DNA from 3 places in the Robertmurraya sp. genome. Region 3 is predicted to be linked to each of the others. Evidence: predicted binding sites of a transcription regulator. Region 3 holds the regulator's gene; each other region holds the start of a gene.
The links. Region 3 encodes Rex, which represses fermentation and respiration genes when NADH is low (regulators of the CRP and FNR family bind a similar motif). Its sites were predicted from a motif close to TTGTGAAATATTTCACAA; they were not measured.
Positions count from the first base shown of each region.

Region 1: a site for Rex is predicted at 2,750-2,767, ahead of ACGLXV_RS09310 (hemerythrin domain-containing protein). Genes of this name have one in related genera too.
Region 2: a site for Rex is predicted at 1,830-1,847, ahead of ACGLXV_RS24170 (AtpZ/AtpI family protein). Genes of this name have one in related genera too.

Region 1 is NZ_JAKFCQ010000069.1:58,206-63,196, reverse strand. It holds gene ACGLXV_RS09320 (phosphotransferase enzyme family protein) at 1-756, opposite strand, end outside; gene ACGLXV_RS09315 (MFS transporter) at 910-2,139, shown strand; gene ACGLXV_RS09310 (hemerythrin domain-containing protein) at 2,167-2,688, opposite strand; gene ACGLXV_RS09305 (SAM domain-containing protein) at 2,900-3,241, shown strand; gene ACGLXV_RS09300 (hypothetical protein) at 3,361-3,609, opposite strand; gene ACGLXV_RS09295 (ferredoxin family protein) at 4,294-4,578, opposite strand; gene ACGLXV_RS09290 (FAD-dependent oxidoreductase) at 4,578-4,991, opposite strand, start outside.
Region 2 is NZ_JAKFCQ010000195.1:134-5,124, forward strand. It holds partial or broken gene ACGLXV_RS24165 (S8 family serine peptidase) at 1-1,733, shown strand, start outside; gene ACGLXV_RS24170 (AtpZ/AtpI family protein) at 2,010-2,237, shown strand; gene ACGLXV_RS24175 (ATP synthase subunit I) at 2,237-2,611, shown strand; gene atpB (F0F1 ATP synthase subunit A) at 2,633-3,343, shown strand; gene atpE (F0F1 ATP synthase subunit C) at 3,415-3,627, shown strand; gene ACGLXV_RS24190 (F0F1 ATP synthase subunit B) at 3,759-4,280, shown strand; gene ACGLXV_RS24195 (F0F1 ATP synthase subunit delta) at 4,277-4,813, shown strand; gene atpA (F0F1 ATP synthase subunit alpha) at 4,838-4,991, shown strand, end outside.
Region 3 is NZ_JAKFCQ010000077.1:19,096-24,086, reverse strand. It holds gene ACGLXV_RS11050 (ABC-F family ATP-binding cassette domain-containing protein) at 1-574, opposite strand, end outside; gene moaC (cyclic pyranopterin monophosphate synthase MoaC) at 714-1,208, shown strand; gene ACGLXV_RS11040 (redox-sensing transcriptional repressor Rex) at 1,236-1,895, shown strand; gene ACGLXV_RS11035 (YdiK family protein) at 1,923-2,135, opposite strand; gene ACGLXV_RS11030 (CPBP family intramembrane glutamic endopeptidase) at 2,132-2,869, opposite strand; gene groES (co-chaperone GroES) at 3,171-3,455, shown strand; gene groL (chaperonin GroEL) at 3,529-4,991, shown strand, end outside.

The DNA.
Region 1 (4,991 bases), on a different contig from region 3:
CCGTTCCTGAACATTCTCATTAGGGAATCGGTAAAAGACAGAGTAATAAAGAGGAATCGCTATATCGGAAGTAAACCAATGATAACTGCTGTCGTCAAAGTCAAAAATATGTATGTCCCTTCCATCAAAGAAGAAATTCCCCGAGTGAATATCTCCATGAATGAGACCAAAATACTCCTTCGTTGTTGGTAAAGCTGCTAACTCCTGAAGCAATTCCTTTGTTCTAGATACAATAATTTTCTCATTACTTGGAATATAATTCTCAATCGCAAGCAAATCATCGTCATTCCATGAAGGCCTTCTCTTCAACTCTTCTGCTTCATTGTATGCTCTTGTTGCTTTATGCATCTTCCCAATTGCTTTCCCCCAAGCAAAGAACAATTCTTCGTTAAAGCGGTCTTCTTTTACGTGAATCGAGTTTCCTTTCACTTTGGAAAACATGCAAAAATAAAAATGAGATCCATCTCCTGCCGTTATCTCTTCAACCGTCTCACCCTTTGCGGATGAAAACACCTCTGGTACGTTGATGCCATTCGAATGTAGATAATTTACCCAATGCAGCTCAGCAAGTATATCTTCCTTTACTCTATGCGATTGGTGGGTTGCTCTTAGTATATAAACTCGATCCTGTTTTTTTACTTCAAACACATAATTTTCAAAATCTCCTAGCTTTTTATAGGATTCTTCCAAATCAAAGAGATGAAGTCCTGCTTTTAGAATATGTTCTGTAAAAAGCTCATCCACCTGATTCTCCATATGTCACTCCCCATTCATAGACCATTGGAAATTATACTTATCTACTACTATATCACATACTTTGCCTCACGAAATAAACCATTTCATAATCACTGGAAATTTAGTAAGATATCTTTATACAATTCTTCAACAATTAAAGGAGATCTTTTTATTATGGCACAAACTGCTACTGTTCAAGAATTTAAAAAAACTGACAGTGCAACAACGTATAAAATCTTATTCATTATCGCATTATGTCACCTATTAAACGATTCCATTCAGTCGGTTGTACCCGCCATGTTCCCTATACTTGAACAATCAATGGGGCTAAGCTTTACTCAACTAGGAATCATTGGGTTTTCTTTAAATATCGTATCCTCTATCATGCAACCCTTTGTTGGAATTATTACAGACCGTAAGCCCATGCCATTTGCTTTACCCATCGGCTTAATGTTTACTCTAATCGGAGTTTTAGGTCTTGCCTTTGCCCCTAGTTTCTTACTGATTGTGTTTTCGGTGGTCTTTATTGGATTAGGATCCGCCGTATTCCATCCTGAAGGTTCAAGGGTTGCCTATATGGCGGCTGGACCTAGAAGAGGGCTTGCACAGTCCATTTATCAAGTTGGCGGAAATTCCGGGCAAGCACTGGCTCCATTAATTACTGCACTCATACTCGTTCCTTTTGGCCAAAGAGGCGCAGGCTGGTTTACGATTGTCGCAGCAGTTGCAGTAGGGCTGCTTGTTTATATTGCTTTTTGGTACGCGAACAAACTCAAAATAGATAGTCGGAAACCAAAACAAAAGCAAACATTAGCTCCTACATCGTTTTCATTTCAACGTCAAATTCGCTTCTATTTGCTTGTGATCTTGTTCTTGATCTTCGCTCGTTCATGGTATATTTCAGGAATCACTAATTACTACGCATTTTATGCGATTGACAAGTACAGTTTTTCCATACAGCAAGCTCAGCTTTATTTATTTGTTTTTCTAGTTGCAGGAGCTTTAGGTACATTTTTCGGTGGACCTTTAGCTGACAGGTTTGGAAAAAAAACCATCATCTTGCTATCCATGATTGGTTCTGCTCCTATCACCATTTTGCTTCCCTTTGTGCCTCATTATTTTGCGGTGGTTTTACTTGGGATAGCGGGTTTCATACTCATGTCTAGTTTCTCAGTTACCGTTGTTTATGCACAAGAACTCGTTCCTGGGAAGATAGGGACCATGGCAGGTTTGACAGTAGGATTAGCTTTTGGAATGGGTGCTTTAGGATCTGTGTTTTTAGGTATATTAGCAGATACGATTGGATTGCCTTTAACGATTATTTCAACCGGTTTTCTCCCATTACTGGGGTTCCTAACACTGCTCCTTCCTTCAGACAAACAAATTGCAGATATATACAAATAAAACGGAAGAGGTGCACCCTCTTCCGTTTTATTTATTAATTCTTTCCTTTAACTCCTGCTTTTCTTCTTCTGTAAAAAAGTTTTGTGCCATGGGGAATAGCACATTTTCTTCCTTAGCAAAGTGATCAACAAGAGTGTAATACGCATTTTTAATAAGTCCAGCAAGTTCCAGCATATTTTCATCTGTAAAAGCGTCATTAGATTGTGATGCCTTTAAAAATGTCCCGATAAAGCCTTTTGCCTGATCATGCTCGTATTCCATTACTGCAATCGGTCCACTTTCCCTACCAATATACTTTTCCATCATGGAGAATAACACGCCCTCTTCTCTTTCAGAATGAGGCTCTAATTCATGAAAGAAAGCTTCTACCTTTTGAATTAATTCCTTAAACATCGTTTCCCTTGTAATTTCAACACGCTCTATTTGCTGACATGTTTCAAGCAGTCCATCAAGCATTAAAAGCAATGGAGGATGCTCATTTTTTAATTGCTGTAATCCCTCACATAATTCTACATTTCTATCCATCATTGAGCTCATACAACCTTGCATAGTTCATTTCTCCTTTTAATCATATTGTTACTTTGATTATAAGAAAGTAAGAGCTTTTCTGTTGTGATGCATATCACAAAGAAAGAAGAATGTAAACGCTTTTAAAATTCTAAAAATTTTAACAATTTAGTAGGTAATTTTTTATAAAAGCTCATATAATAAAAATATACGAAGTTTCTTTTGTAAACACGAGAAGTTAGGAGGGGTTAAAATGTATCAATGTAATCTACAAGAATTTTACCCAACCGCATTTATTCGAATTGGAGAGAATGACCAGTCCATGCTAAAAGGAAGTCGATTCATGTCTGAGACTTCCGTACACTGGCTAGTCGCATTAGACGGTCATCCAAAAGAGGGAACAGAAGATTTTTATGTTTGGAATGTTCTTGTCTACCTAGCAGACATTCATGGGAACTTTGAGTTAAGCCAACCACATTATTGTACGGAAAGTTATTCTTGCTTTGAACAGGCTTGCAATACAGCTAAGGATCTAATGATTAGTGGACTTAACGACGAGATGATGAAATACACGGTTAGAGTAAGAATAAGCTAAAAAGATTATAATCATTCATTACTTTTGGCTTTTCCTTTTTAAGCTACTATGTGAAAATTTATACATAACGCAAAATAGGATGGAATTCATAGAGGTCTATCGAAGATGTTGAAGTAAATCTATGATTGATAAATATATAAGTAATTTTCAACAAACTGAACAATTTCTAAATGTTGCTTATCGGTTGTGTTCTTTTCAAGTTCCTTTAGCCGCTTTTTCGCCTGCAAAACAAAGGGCCGCAAAGTAGGACGAGCCCCCGCCTCTTTCACTGTTAATTCTCCATTTAATATATCAATGGCTGCCTCCTGAACTTGTACATCACTTGTCAAATAGTAGAGTATCCCAGCTAAATACGATGTTCGATCCATACTGTCTCCTCCAATCTATTAATAGTACCTATATTAATAGTAACGGAACGCTCGTTCGTTTTCAACTATATTATCGGAATCTTTTAATAATTCACATTTTATACATATAATAATAAATCTACTTAGTAAATTCTAGTTTTTTATCAAAACACTAGTGTTTCAGGTAAGAGTGAGAAAAATGATTAAAGTTGAGTAATGGCGGTAGGGGTTTGGACATGGATAACATGGGATTTCGTCCAAATGTGGGGCTCATTCGGACTCTTCATCCCAAAAACCGTTCTGTCCTTGTCCGAATACGGCGCTCATTCGGACTCTTGATCATGAAAACCCTTCTGCCCTTGTCCGAATACGGTGTTCATTCGGACTCTTGATCCTAAAACCTTACAGCCCTGTCCAAATACCGGGCTCATTCGGACTCTTCATCCTAAAAATCCTTCTGCGCTTGTCCAAATACGGTGTTCATTCGGACTCTTGATCCTAAAACCTTACAGCCCTGTCCGAATACCGGGCTCATTTGGACTCTTCATCCCAAAAACCTTTCGGTCCTTGTCCGAATACGGTGTTCATTCGGACATATAAACCCAACTACCTTCATTCTCTGAATAGGAGTTTGATTCAGACGTAACAAACAAAGACACCCATCATAGCCAATGAAGGTGTCTTTGCTCAACTATTTATTCACCATTACGCTAATCGAAACACAATTCCATGGCCGCCTTTCGGATATTCCCATTTAATATTTTGGTATGGACAGCCAATCCGGCAGCTTCCACACTCGTGGCAACCCTCGTACCCCACCTGCATTCTTGTGCCTTCCCACTTGTATACTTCCGCTGGGCAGAATACGGTACAGATTTTATCGGGGCATTTTGTCATACAAACATCGTGGTCAAGCACTGTTAGATGGGATTTCGTGTCACACTTAAAACGCAGTAAGTACTGTTTTTCCTCGATTGTTTTCGTTGACATTATTTCACCGCCTTCCAAGCACGATAGACATCTTGAATGACTTTAAACGTTCCTTTTGTCCCAGTTACACTTCTCATGATTTGTTTTTGCTTTTCACGCTTTGGTGTTCCGTCGACCGTAAAGAACTTGCTCATTGCCTGGTTCATCATTGGAATATACTCTCTGAAATACTGAGGATGATGCTCAAATGTATGGGCAGCGTCTTTATATTTTTCTAGATCCTTCATAATAAAGCTATTGTATAAAGCTTCACGATAACTATTTAAACTTGCCTCACTAAAATCATTTCTTTCCTTCGCCCGAATAATGGCTTCAGCTGCCATTTTCCCTGATGACATGGCCATATTAGAGCCCTCTCGATGGATGGCATTTACCAGTTGAGCCGCATCTCCCACTACTACTACACCATTGCC
Region 2 (4,991 bases), on a different contig from region 3:
ATGATGATCCGATGGAGACAAAGGGATTGTACGGCCAAAGCACCTTACATGGGACACATGTGGCCGGCATTATTGCCGCTAACGGAAAAATCCAAGGAGTGGCTCCAGATGCGAAGATTATTGCCTATCGTGCGCTTGGTCCAGGCGGCTCGGGAACAACGGAACAAGTGCTTGCTGCGATTGATAAAGCCATCAAAGATAAAGTAGATGTCCTAAATCTATCGCTGGGAAACAATGTGAATGGTCCTGATTTACCGATATCGCTCGCATTGAATAAAGCGGTTGAAAACGGAATTGTCGCTGTAACCTCGTCTGGTAATTCTGGACCAAATATGTGGACGGTTGGTTCTCCTGGTACGGCGTCAAAGGCCATATCGGTTGGTGCCTCCACACCGATTTTAAAAGTTCCATATCTCACGATCGATGGAAGAAAAGATACATTAAGGCTCGAACCCATGCAGGGCTCGATTGATTGGAAGCTTGATCGGTCGTATGAAGTGGTATACGGGAAGCTTGGGAAAAAAGAAGACCTCGCCGATGTAGCAGGGAAAATTGCTCTTATTCAGCGAGGGGAACTTACTTTTTCAGAAAAAGCATGGTATGCACAGAATGCAGGTGCCGTTGCGGTGATTATTTTTAACAATATGAATGGAGAATTTATTGGAAACTTAGATCGTCCCATCGATATACCTGTGGCGACCATGTCCAAGCAGGTAGGTGGAGAAATCGTAGGATCAATGGCTAGCCAAAAAATACTTGCAAAAACAAATATAATAGAAGAAAAGGATTTGCTTGCCAGTTTTAGTTCGAGAGGACCGGTTACTTCCACTTGGGAGATTAAGCCGGATGTGGTAGCGCCGGGAGTAGCGATAAAAAGCACAATACCTGGTGGTTACCTAGCCCTTCAAGGAACAAGTATGGCGGCTCCCCATGTGGCTGGAGCAGCAGCTCTTATCAAGCAAGCTCATCCTGATTGGGGACCGGAAGATATCAAGGCTGCTCTCATGAATACGGCCATTCCTATTGTTGATGGAAAAAACGTTCCTTATAAAACGTACGAGCAAGGTGCTGGAAGAATAAGAATTCCTGAAGCCATCCAAACCGATACGCTCGTAAAGCCAGCTTCCCTACAATTTGGGAAGTTCAAGTTAGTAGAAAGGCAGCATGAGCATACACAACAGCTTACTTTTAAAAATGTAAGCAATCGTCGAATGACCTATCGATTCGAGGTTCCTCATCAAAGAGATGGGATACAGTTCGAACTGCCGCAATCTTTTTCGGTAGATGCGGGAAAAGAAAAGACGGTGAACGTTACGATGAGTGTGGATCCCAATGAACTTACGAAGAAGATACATGAAGGTCATTTGACCATCATGGCTGGCTCTCAAAGGGTGAGTGTCCCATACCTGTATGTATTGGAGGAACCAAACTACCCGCGTATTATGGGGTTTGAATTTGGTCCGGGAGATAAACAGGGTGTGTATCATTACGAAGTGTATTTGCCGGGTGGAGCAGATGAATTTGGAATTGCTCTCTTCGATCCAGACACGTATCGGTTCGTCAAATTCTTAGATTGGAAACGGAATGTAGGGAGAGGAATGCTGAAGATGGACATCCTGCCCGACCAACTACCAGAAAATGGATTATACTTAGCAAAGGTTTTTGCGAAAAAAGCTGGAAAAGAAGACATGGTTGAAACAGGGATTGCAGTCTCGAAAGTGAAAGAGCGGTAAGGAAAACAGGGAGCGAGAACAACACTCGCTCCATTTGCAATAGGAAAATAAAAAACTTTTTGAACATAATGTGAACGAGAATTTCTATTGTTTGAATTGTGAACTTTTTCACTCCAAACTAATTGACATTGACAAGTGCCTATTGTATGCTTACAAAGGGTATTAATGATAGGGTTTTCAACATGGGTACTGTATAAATATAGCTTTCCTAAACGAGCAAGTCCATAGTGAAAACATTATTCTATCTACCAGTCTCTTTAAAAGGACGTGCCTGAAATGAATCAAAAAAACCGTCGTCCATATCAAGCAATGGCGTTAATGTCGGGGATTCTTTCGCAGTTAGTAGGCTCCGTATTAATAGGCATTTTTGCCGGAAGATGGCTTGACCGTACACTGGACACCGAGCCGCTTTTTTTAATCATCGGACTACTCCTCGGATTAGCAGCTGGCGTATATGCCATGATCAGACTAATTCAACATTTCTTTTCAGGAGATAATAAGTGATGCCCGAAATACAATCGATCTACATCCGGCAACGAAAGTACATATTCTTCTTACTAGCTTTATACGTTCTAGGGTGGGGATTTACCTCATATCAAACTATTTTTTTAGGGCTTATTTTAGGTACGAGCTTAAGCCTTTTTAATTTGTGGTTATTGGCCAGAAGGACTATTAAATTCGGCGATGCGATAGCAAAAGGCGAAAAGGTCCGTTCCCTCGGCATGTTTTCAAGAATGGCGACAGCTGTTTTAGCGGTGATGATCACTCTTGAATATCCTGACAAGCTCCATTTGTATAGCGTAATTATTGGATTAATGACCTCATACGTGGTTATTATGATAGATTTTTTTCTTCAAGCATTTCATTCACATAAATAGCGGGGAAGAGAGGTGAATACTGTGCATCATGAAGCTCCTTTAAGAGAATTTATGGGCCTAACCTTTAACTTATCAAATGTCTTGATGATAACAATTGCTAGTGTGATTGTCTTTATCATCGCAGTGCTTTCCACTCGCTCATTGGCTATGAAACCAACGGGGATACAAAACTTCTTCGAATGGGTAATGGATTTCGTCAAAGGAATCATTAATAGTACAATGGATTGGAAAGATGGTGGAAGATTCCACATTCTAGGTATTACATTGATTATGTATATATTCGTATGTAATATGCTTGGACTTCCATTCGGAATTACTTATGACGGGACATTGTGGTGGAAATCACCAACAGCTGATCCAGTGATCACACTGACATTAGCAACGATGGTCGTCGGGCTTTCTCACTATTATGGTGTAAAGCTGAAGGGAGTAAAAGAATACGGTCGCGATTTCGTTCGACCAATGTGGTTCTTGTTCCCGCTGAAACTTATTGAAGAATTTGCAAACACCTTAACACTCGGGCTTCGTCTCTACGGTAACATTTATGCAGGAGAAATCCTTCTAACGTTACTAGCAGGAAGTCTAGCAACTGGAGTCGGCGGCCATCTCGCTGCGGTTATTCCAATGCTTGCTTGGCAAGGGTTCTCAATCTTTGTCGGCGCGATTCAGGCGTTTATCTTCACCATGTTAACAATGGTTTACTTGGCACACAAAGTGAGTCATGACCATTAATATATACCCGTTCATTTAATGAACAAAAAATAACAAAATCATGTTTATACATTTTAAGGAGGAACTTTATAATGGGTCTTTTAGCAGCAGCAATCGCAATCGGTTTAGCGGCACTAGGTGCAGGTATTGGTAACGGTCTTATCGTATCTAAAACAGTTGAGGGTATCGCTCGTCAACCAGAAGCTCGTGGTATGCTTCAAACAACTATGTTCATCGGGGTAGCGTTAGTAGAAGCGGTTCCGATCATCGGCGTAGTTATCGCGTTCATGGTTATCGGCGGTTAATATTAGGATTTTTAACAAAACAATGGCGAAGAACATATTACGTGCAGCTTCGCCATTCCTTTATGTTCATCTATTAACATTTGTAACGTTATAAATTGTAAGTGTACGACTCTTGAAGGGAGTGAGCAAGGGTGTTAACAAGCAGTCTAGTATTAGGTTCAGCTGGTGGTGGGTTTAATAGTGGAGATATCCTTTTCCAATTAGTAACTTTCATCATCTTGTTAGCATTACTTAAGAAGTTTGCATGGGGTCCGTTAATGGGCATCATGAAACAACGTGAAGAGCATATTGCTGGAGAAATTAATGCTGCTGAACAAAGTCGCGGTGAAGCAAAGCAATTACTAGAAGAGCAACGTACGCTTTTAAAAGAAGCTCGTACAGAAGCTCAAGGATTAATTGAAAATGCGAAAAAGCAAGGCGATGTACAGCGTGAAGAAATTATCGCGTTAGCGCGTGCGGAAGCAGACCGTCTGAAAGAATCTGCTAAGCTTGAAATCGAACAGCAAAAAGAGCAAGCGGTTGCTGCTATTCGTGAACAAGTAGCTTCATTATCTGTACTTATTGCTTCTAAAGTGATTGAAAAAGAACTTTCAACAGCAGATCAAGAGAAGCTAATCAATGAATATATCCAAGAGGCAGGAGAAGGGCGATGAGCAACTCGACTGTAGCGAAGCGCTATGCGTTAGCTCTTTTTCGACTAGCAAAAGAGCATCAACTTCTTGACCAAATGGAAAATGAAATGCGTGTAGTTAAAAATGTAGTAAAAAATAACGGCGACCTAGGTGTTGTCTTAAAGTCTCCTAAGCTTACGAATGAGAAGAAAAAGGAGATTATTAAACAGGCATTCTCTGGTGCTAGTGTGTACGTTCTAAATACGTTAATGATCTTAATTGATCGTCATCGTGAAGACTACATGGAAGCAGTAGCTGATTATTTTATTGAATTCGCAAATGATGAAAGAGGAATTGCAGAGGCGAAAGTGTATTCTACTCGTCCACTAACAGAAGCTGAGCAACAAGCATTATCTGCTACGTTTGCTGCTAAAGTTGGGAAGCAATCTCTCCGTATTGAAAATATTGTTGATACCAATCTGCTCGGCGGCATCAAGCTTCGAATCGGAAACCGAATTTTCGACGGTAGCTTGCGCGGAAAGCTTGAGCGCTTGGAACGTCAATTGTTAGGCTAAGATTCGTAGATAGGGGTGAAACTCATGAGCATCAATGCTGAAGAAATTAGTGCGCTGATAAAACAGCAAATCGAAAACTATCAGTCGGAAATTCAAGTGAGTGATGTAGGTACTGTTATCCAAATTGGTGACGGAATTGCTCGTGCTCATGGTCTTGACAACGTAATGTCAGGTGAGC
Region 3 (4,991 bases):
CATCTAATATAAGAATATCAGGTTTAGTTAATAACAACTTCGCAAGAGCTAATCGAGTTTTCTGGCCACCACTCAAGCTATCAATTTTTGTAGAGTAATCAAATGAGTGGAAATTTAATCCATGTAGGACAGAACGTATATCAGACTCGTACTGATACCCCCCATTCTCCTTAAATTCATTTTGGAGATGGTCATATTCTTTTATTGTCCGCTCGTACAAAGTAGCATCTTCAAATACGGTAGGATCAGCCATCTTTTCCTCGAGCTTACGAAGCTCTTTCTCTTGATTCATGACTTGTTCAAAAACGGTAAGCATTTCTTCCCAAATGGATAATCCGGAAACAAGACCTGTGTTCTGAGCCAAATACCCGATCGTTACATGTTTGGGCTTGATTAAATCACCTGATTCATAGGAAAGGTGACCGGCAATAATCTTGAGTAAAGTAGATTTCCCGGCCCCATTTCGGCCTACTAAGGCAATACGGTCTCTTGTTTGAACTTCTAGTTTTATATTCGATAAAATAAGGTCAGCTCCATAAGACTTGGAAAGCTGGTTCACTTGTAGTAGTATCATTGATTTCACCTCTATACTTCTACGGTTAGTGTATCGCATTCAATACGGATGAGCAATGATATGAGTTGTGAACTATGTTACAATGTTTTCACACAGAACGAGGAAAATAGTGTATGATTTTGAAAGAGGTGTATAATTGATGTCAGAGTTCACTCATTTTAATAAAGAAGGCAGAGCGAAAATGGTAGATGTGAGTGATAAGCCCGAAACGGTACGGACGGCCATTGCCCATTCTAGTATCACAGTCAATCAAGAGATATATGATCGTATCACACATAACCAAATGAAAAAAGGTGATGTGCTAGCAGTCGCACAGGTTGCTGCCGTTATGGCTTGTAAAAAAACATGGGATATTATTCCAATGTGTCATCCTATTCCACTTACTGGTGTCGATATTTCTTTTGATTGGGAATCAGATAACAATTGCCATACTCTACATATATCTGCTAGTGTAAAGACAAAAGGGAATACAGGAGTAGAAATGGAAGCGTTAACAGCCGCTTCTGTTTGTGCGCTTACTGTTTATGATATGTGTAAAGCAGTAGATAAAGGAATGGTTATCGGGAAAACATACCTTGTTGAAAAAACTGGTGGAAAAAACGGTGACTTTAAAAGAGAAGAGAAACTATATTAGTTAAAGGTAGAAGGTAGGGGAAGAACGATGAGTAATGAATCAATGAAAATCCCACAAGCAACGGCGAAAAGACTACCATTGTATTATCGCTTTTTAAATAGTTTACACTCATCAGGAAAGCAACGAGTTTCATCTGCTGAACTAAGTGAGGCGGTGAAGGTCGATTCTGCAACGATTCGAAGAGATTTTTCATACTTTGGTGCGTTAGGCAAAAAGGGATACGGTTACAATGTAAACTATCTATTATCCTTTTTCCGTAAAACACTCGACCAAGATGAGTTAACGAAGGTTGCTTTAATTGGAGTGGGGAATTTAGGGACAGCATTTTTAAATTATAATTTCTTAAAAAATAATAATACAAAAATTGCTGTTGCATTTGACGTAGTAGAAGATAAGGTAGGCACAAAAATTGGAGAAGTGCCCGTCTATCATATGGATGATCTAGAAGAGGTTATTGAAAGAGAAGATATTCAGGTAGCGATATTAACCGTTCCAGCAACGGTCGCACAATCCATTACTGATCGAATGGTTCAAGGAACGGTGAGAGGAATTTTAAACTTTACACCGGCCCGATTAACGGTTCCATCATCAATAAGGGTTCATCATATTGATTTGGCTATTGAGTTACAGTCACTTGTGTACTTTTTAAAGCACTATTCAGTGGATGAAGAAATGGTAGAGGAATAAACAACAAGCCGCCCCTTAGTGGAGCGGCTATTTCTTTTGCTGTTTCTTAATCTCTTTAATTTTAAAATGTAAAAGAATCATCCGAATGCCTGAACCAATATCAAATGTTGCTAGCAAGACAAGCAGGTAAGTAAAAAAGCCCCACTCTCCATTTTGTTGTAAGTCCTGAATCGCAAACACTGTGAACAGAGCACCTAAGACGATGTATATAATTCCTGAGAATAAAGGTGACTGTCTCATAAGAAGAATCCTCCAATAAAGCTTTGCATTTGTTCTGCTTGTTTGATTAATTTTTCTAAGTCTTCCCTATATACGGATTGCACAAGTACAACGAACGTATTCATTGATACGTGAGCAACGATTGGAACGAGAATACGATTGGTTTTTACGTACAAATACGCAAAGGTGAATCCCATCGCCGAATAAAGTAGGGTATGCTCAGGCTCCATATGGGCAAATGAAAAAATGACGGAGCTAAGCAACGCAGATAGGAAAAAGTTAAAACGCTTATAAAATGCCACAAAAATGATCTTACGAAAGACAATTTCTTCTAATATAGGACCAATAACTGAGCTAACGACAATCATAATAGGAAAAGTTTCAATGATACGTAAAATCTGTTGTGTATTATCAGATCCTACCTCAATACCAATCAAACGTTCAATATTCGCAGCAAAGGCTTGGGCAAATAGGGCAAGAAAGACACCTGTGATGGACCAGAGGATCGACCGACCTAAGCTTGCTCCGTTTCTTACTTCATTTGCAGTTACCATCTCTTTACGCAACAGCAGCAGGACAACAACAAGTGTGATAGAAAAGCTGATGACAAGCCAAGTGACACCTGCAAACCCTTGAGAGTGATTTGTATTAAAACCAATCATTTCCATTACAAGAGAGGTTATAGGGACACCAATAAAGCTTGAAAGCTGCATTGCAATATAAGCAATTAATATAATCCAATATTCACGTTTCAAAACAAGTCTCCTTTTCAATCCAATATAGTTATTCTACTCGTAAACATCAGGTTGTATCAAATAAGAAGAATTATTGTCCGTATTTTAGCATTATATGGATAGAATAGATGGAAAAGTACATACTTAGTAAGGTTGTATAATTAACAAGTTATGGGAGGACTTTTACAAAAAATTTATAAAAAAAAGCGGTTTCTCGCTTGCAAAAAAAGAAGAGATTCATTAATATAATAGTTGTGTTAGCACTCTAGTTAAGTGAGTGCTAATAATAAAATCTTACATATATTTGAGGAGGTTGTTTCACTTGTTAAAGCCACTAGGTGATCGCATTGTAATTGAGCTAGTTGAAACGGAAGAAAAAACGGCAAGCGGTATTGTACTACCAGACTCTGCTAAAGAGAAGCCTCAAGAAGGCAAAGTAGTTGCTGTCGGCACTGGCCGCGTACTTGAAAGCGGTGAGCGTGTAGCTCTTGAAGTTTCTGTGGACGACCGCATTATCTTCTCAAAATACGCTGGCACAGAAGTTAAGTTCGAAGGAAAAGAGTACTTAATTCTACGTGAAAACGATATTCTTGCTATTCTTGGATAAGAGTAGAACTTTCTTATTTTAAAACTAAACGAAGACAGAATAGATTGAAAAAACTCGAGGAGGGTATTTTACAATGGCTAAAGAAATTAAGTTTAGTGAAGACGCACGTCGCTCGATGCTTCGTGGGGTAGATGCACTTGCAAATGCGGTAAAAGTAACATTAGGACCAAAGGGACGTAACGTGGTTCTTGAAAAGAAATTCGGTTCACCACTTATTACAAATGATGGTGTAACAATTGCAAAAGAAATCGAACTTGAAGATGCATTCGAAAACATGGGTGCTAAGCTTGTTGCTGAAGTAGCTAGCAAAACAAATGATGTTGCTGGTGACGGTACGACAACTGCAACGGTTCTTGCTCAAGCGATGATCCGCGAAGGCTTAAAGAACGTTACAGCTGGTGCGAACCCAATGGGTATCCGTAAAGGGATGGATAAGGCAGTAGCAGTAGCGGTTGAAGAGCTTCGTGCGATTTCTAAGCCAATTGAAAACAAAGCTTCTATCGCACAAGTTGCAGCTATTTCTGCAGCTGATGATGAAGTAGGACAATTAATTGCTGAAGCAATGGAGCGCGTTGGTAACGACGGCGTAATCACAATCGAAGAATCAAAAGGCTTCACTACTGAGCTTGATGTAGTAGAAGGTATGCAATTCGATCGTGGATATGCATCTCCATACATGGTAACTGACTCTGATAAAATGGAAGCTGTTTTAGACAATCCATTTATCTTAATTACTGACAAGAAAATTGGAAGCATCCAAGAAATCCTTCCAGTTCTAGAGCAAGTTGTACAACAAGGTAAGCCATTATTACTTGTTGCTGAGGATGTAGAAGGAGAAGCATTAGCTACTTTAGTAGTTAACAAGCTTCGTGGAACATTCAATGCAGTAGCGGTTAAAGCTCCTGGTTTCGGTGACCGTCGTAAAGCTATGCTTGAAGACATCGCTATCCTAACAGGTGGAGAAGTGATCACTGAAGAGCTAGGTCGTGACCTTAAGTCTGCAACGATTCAATCTTTAGGACGCGCTTCTAAAGTTGTTGTAACAAAAGAAAATACAACAATCGTTGAAGGTGCTGGAGACTCTGCACAAATCGCAGGTCGTGTAAACCAAATACGTGCGCAAATGGAAGAAACAACTTCTGAATTTGACCGCGAAAAATTACAAGAGCGCTTAGCTAAGTTAGCTGGCGGTGTAGCAGTTGTTAAAGTTGGAGCTGCTACTGAAACAGAATTAAAAGAGCGCAAGCTTCGTATTGAAGACGCATTGAACTCAACTCGTGCAGCTGTTGAAGAAGGTATCGTTTCTGGTGGTGGTGTTGCCCTACTTAACGTATACAAAAAAGTGGCTGCTATCGAAGCAACTGGCGACGTAAAAACAGGTATCAACATCGTATTACGTGCGATGGAAGAACCAGTTCGCACAATTGCACACAATGCGGGTCTTGAAGGATCTGTTATCGTAGACCGCTTAAAGCGTGAAGAAATTGGAACAGGCTTCAACGCAGCTACTGGCGAGTGGGTAAACATGATCGAAGC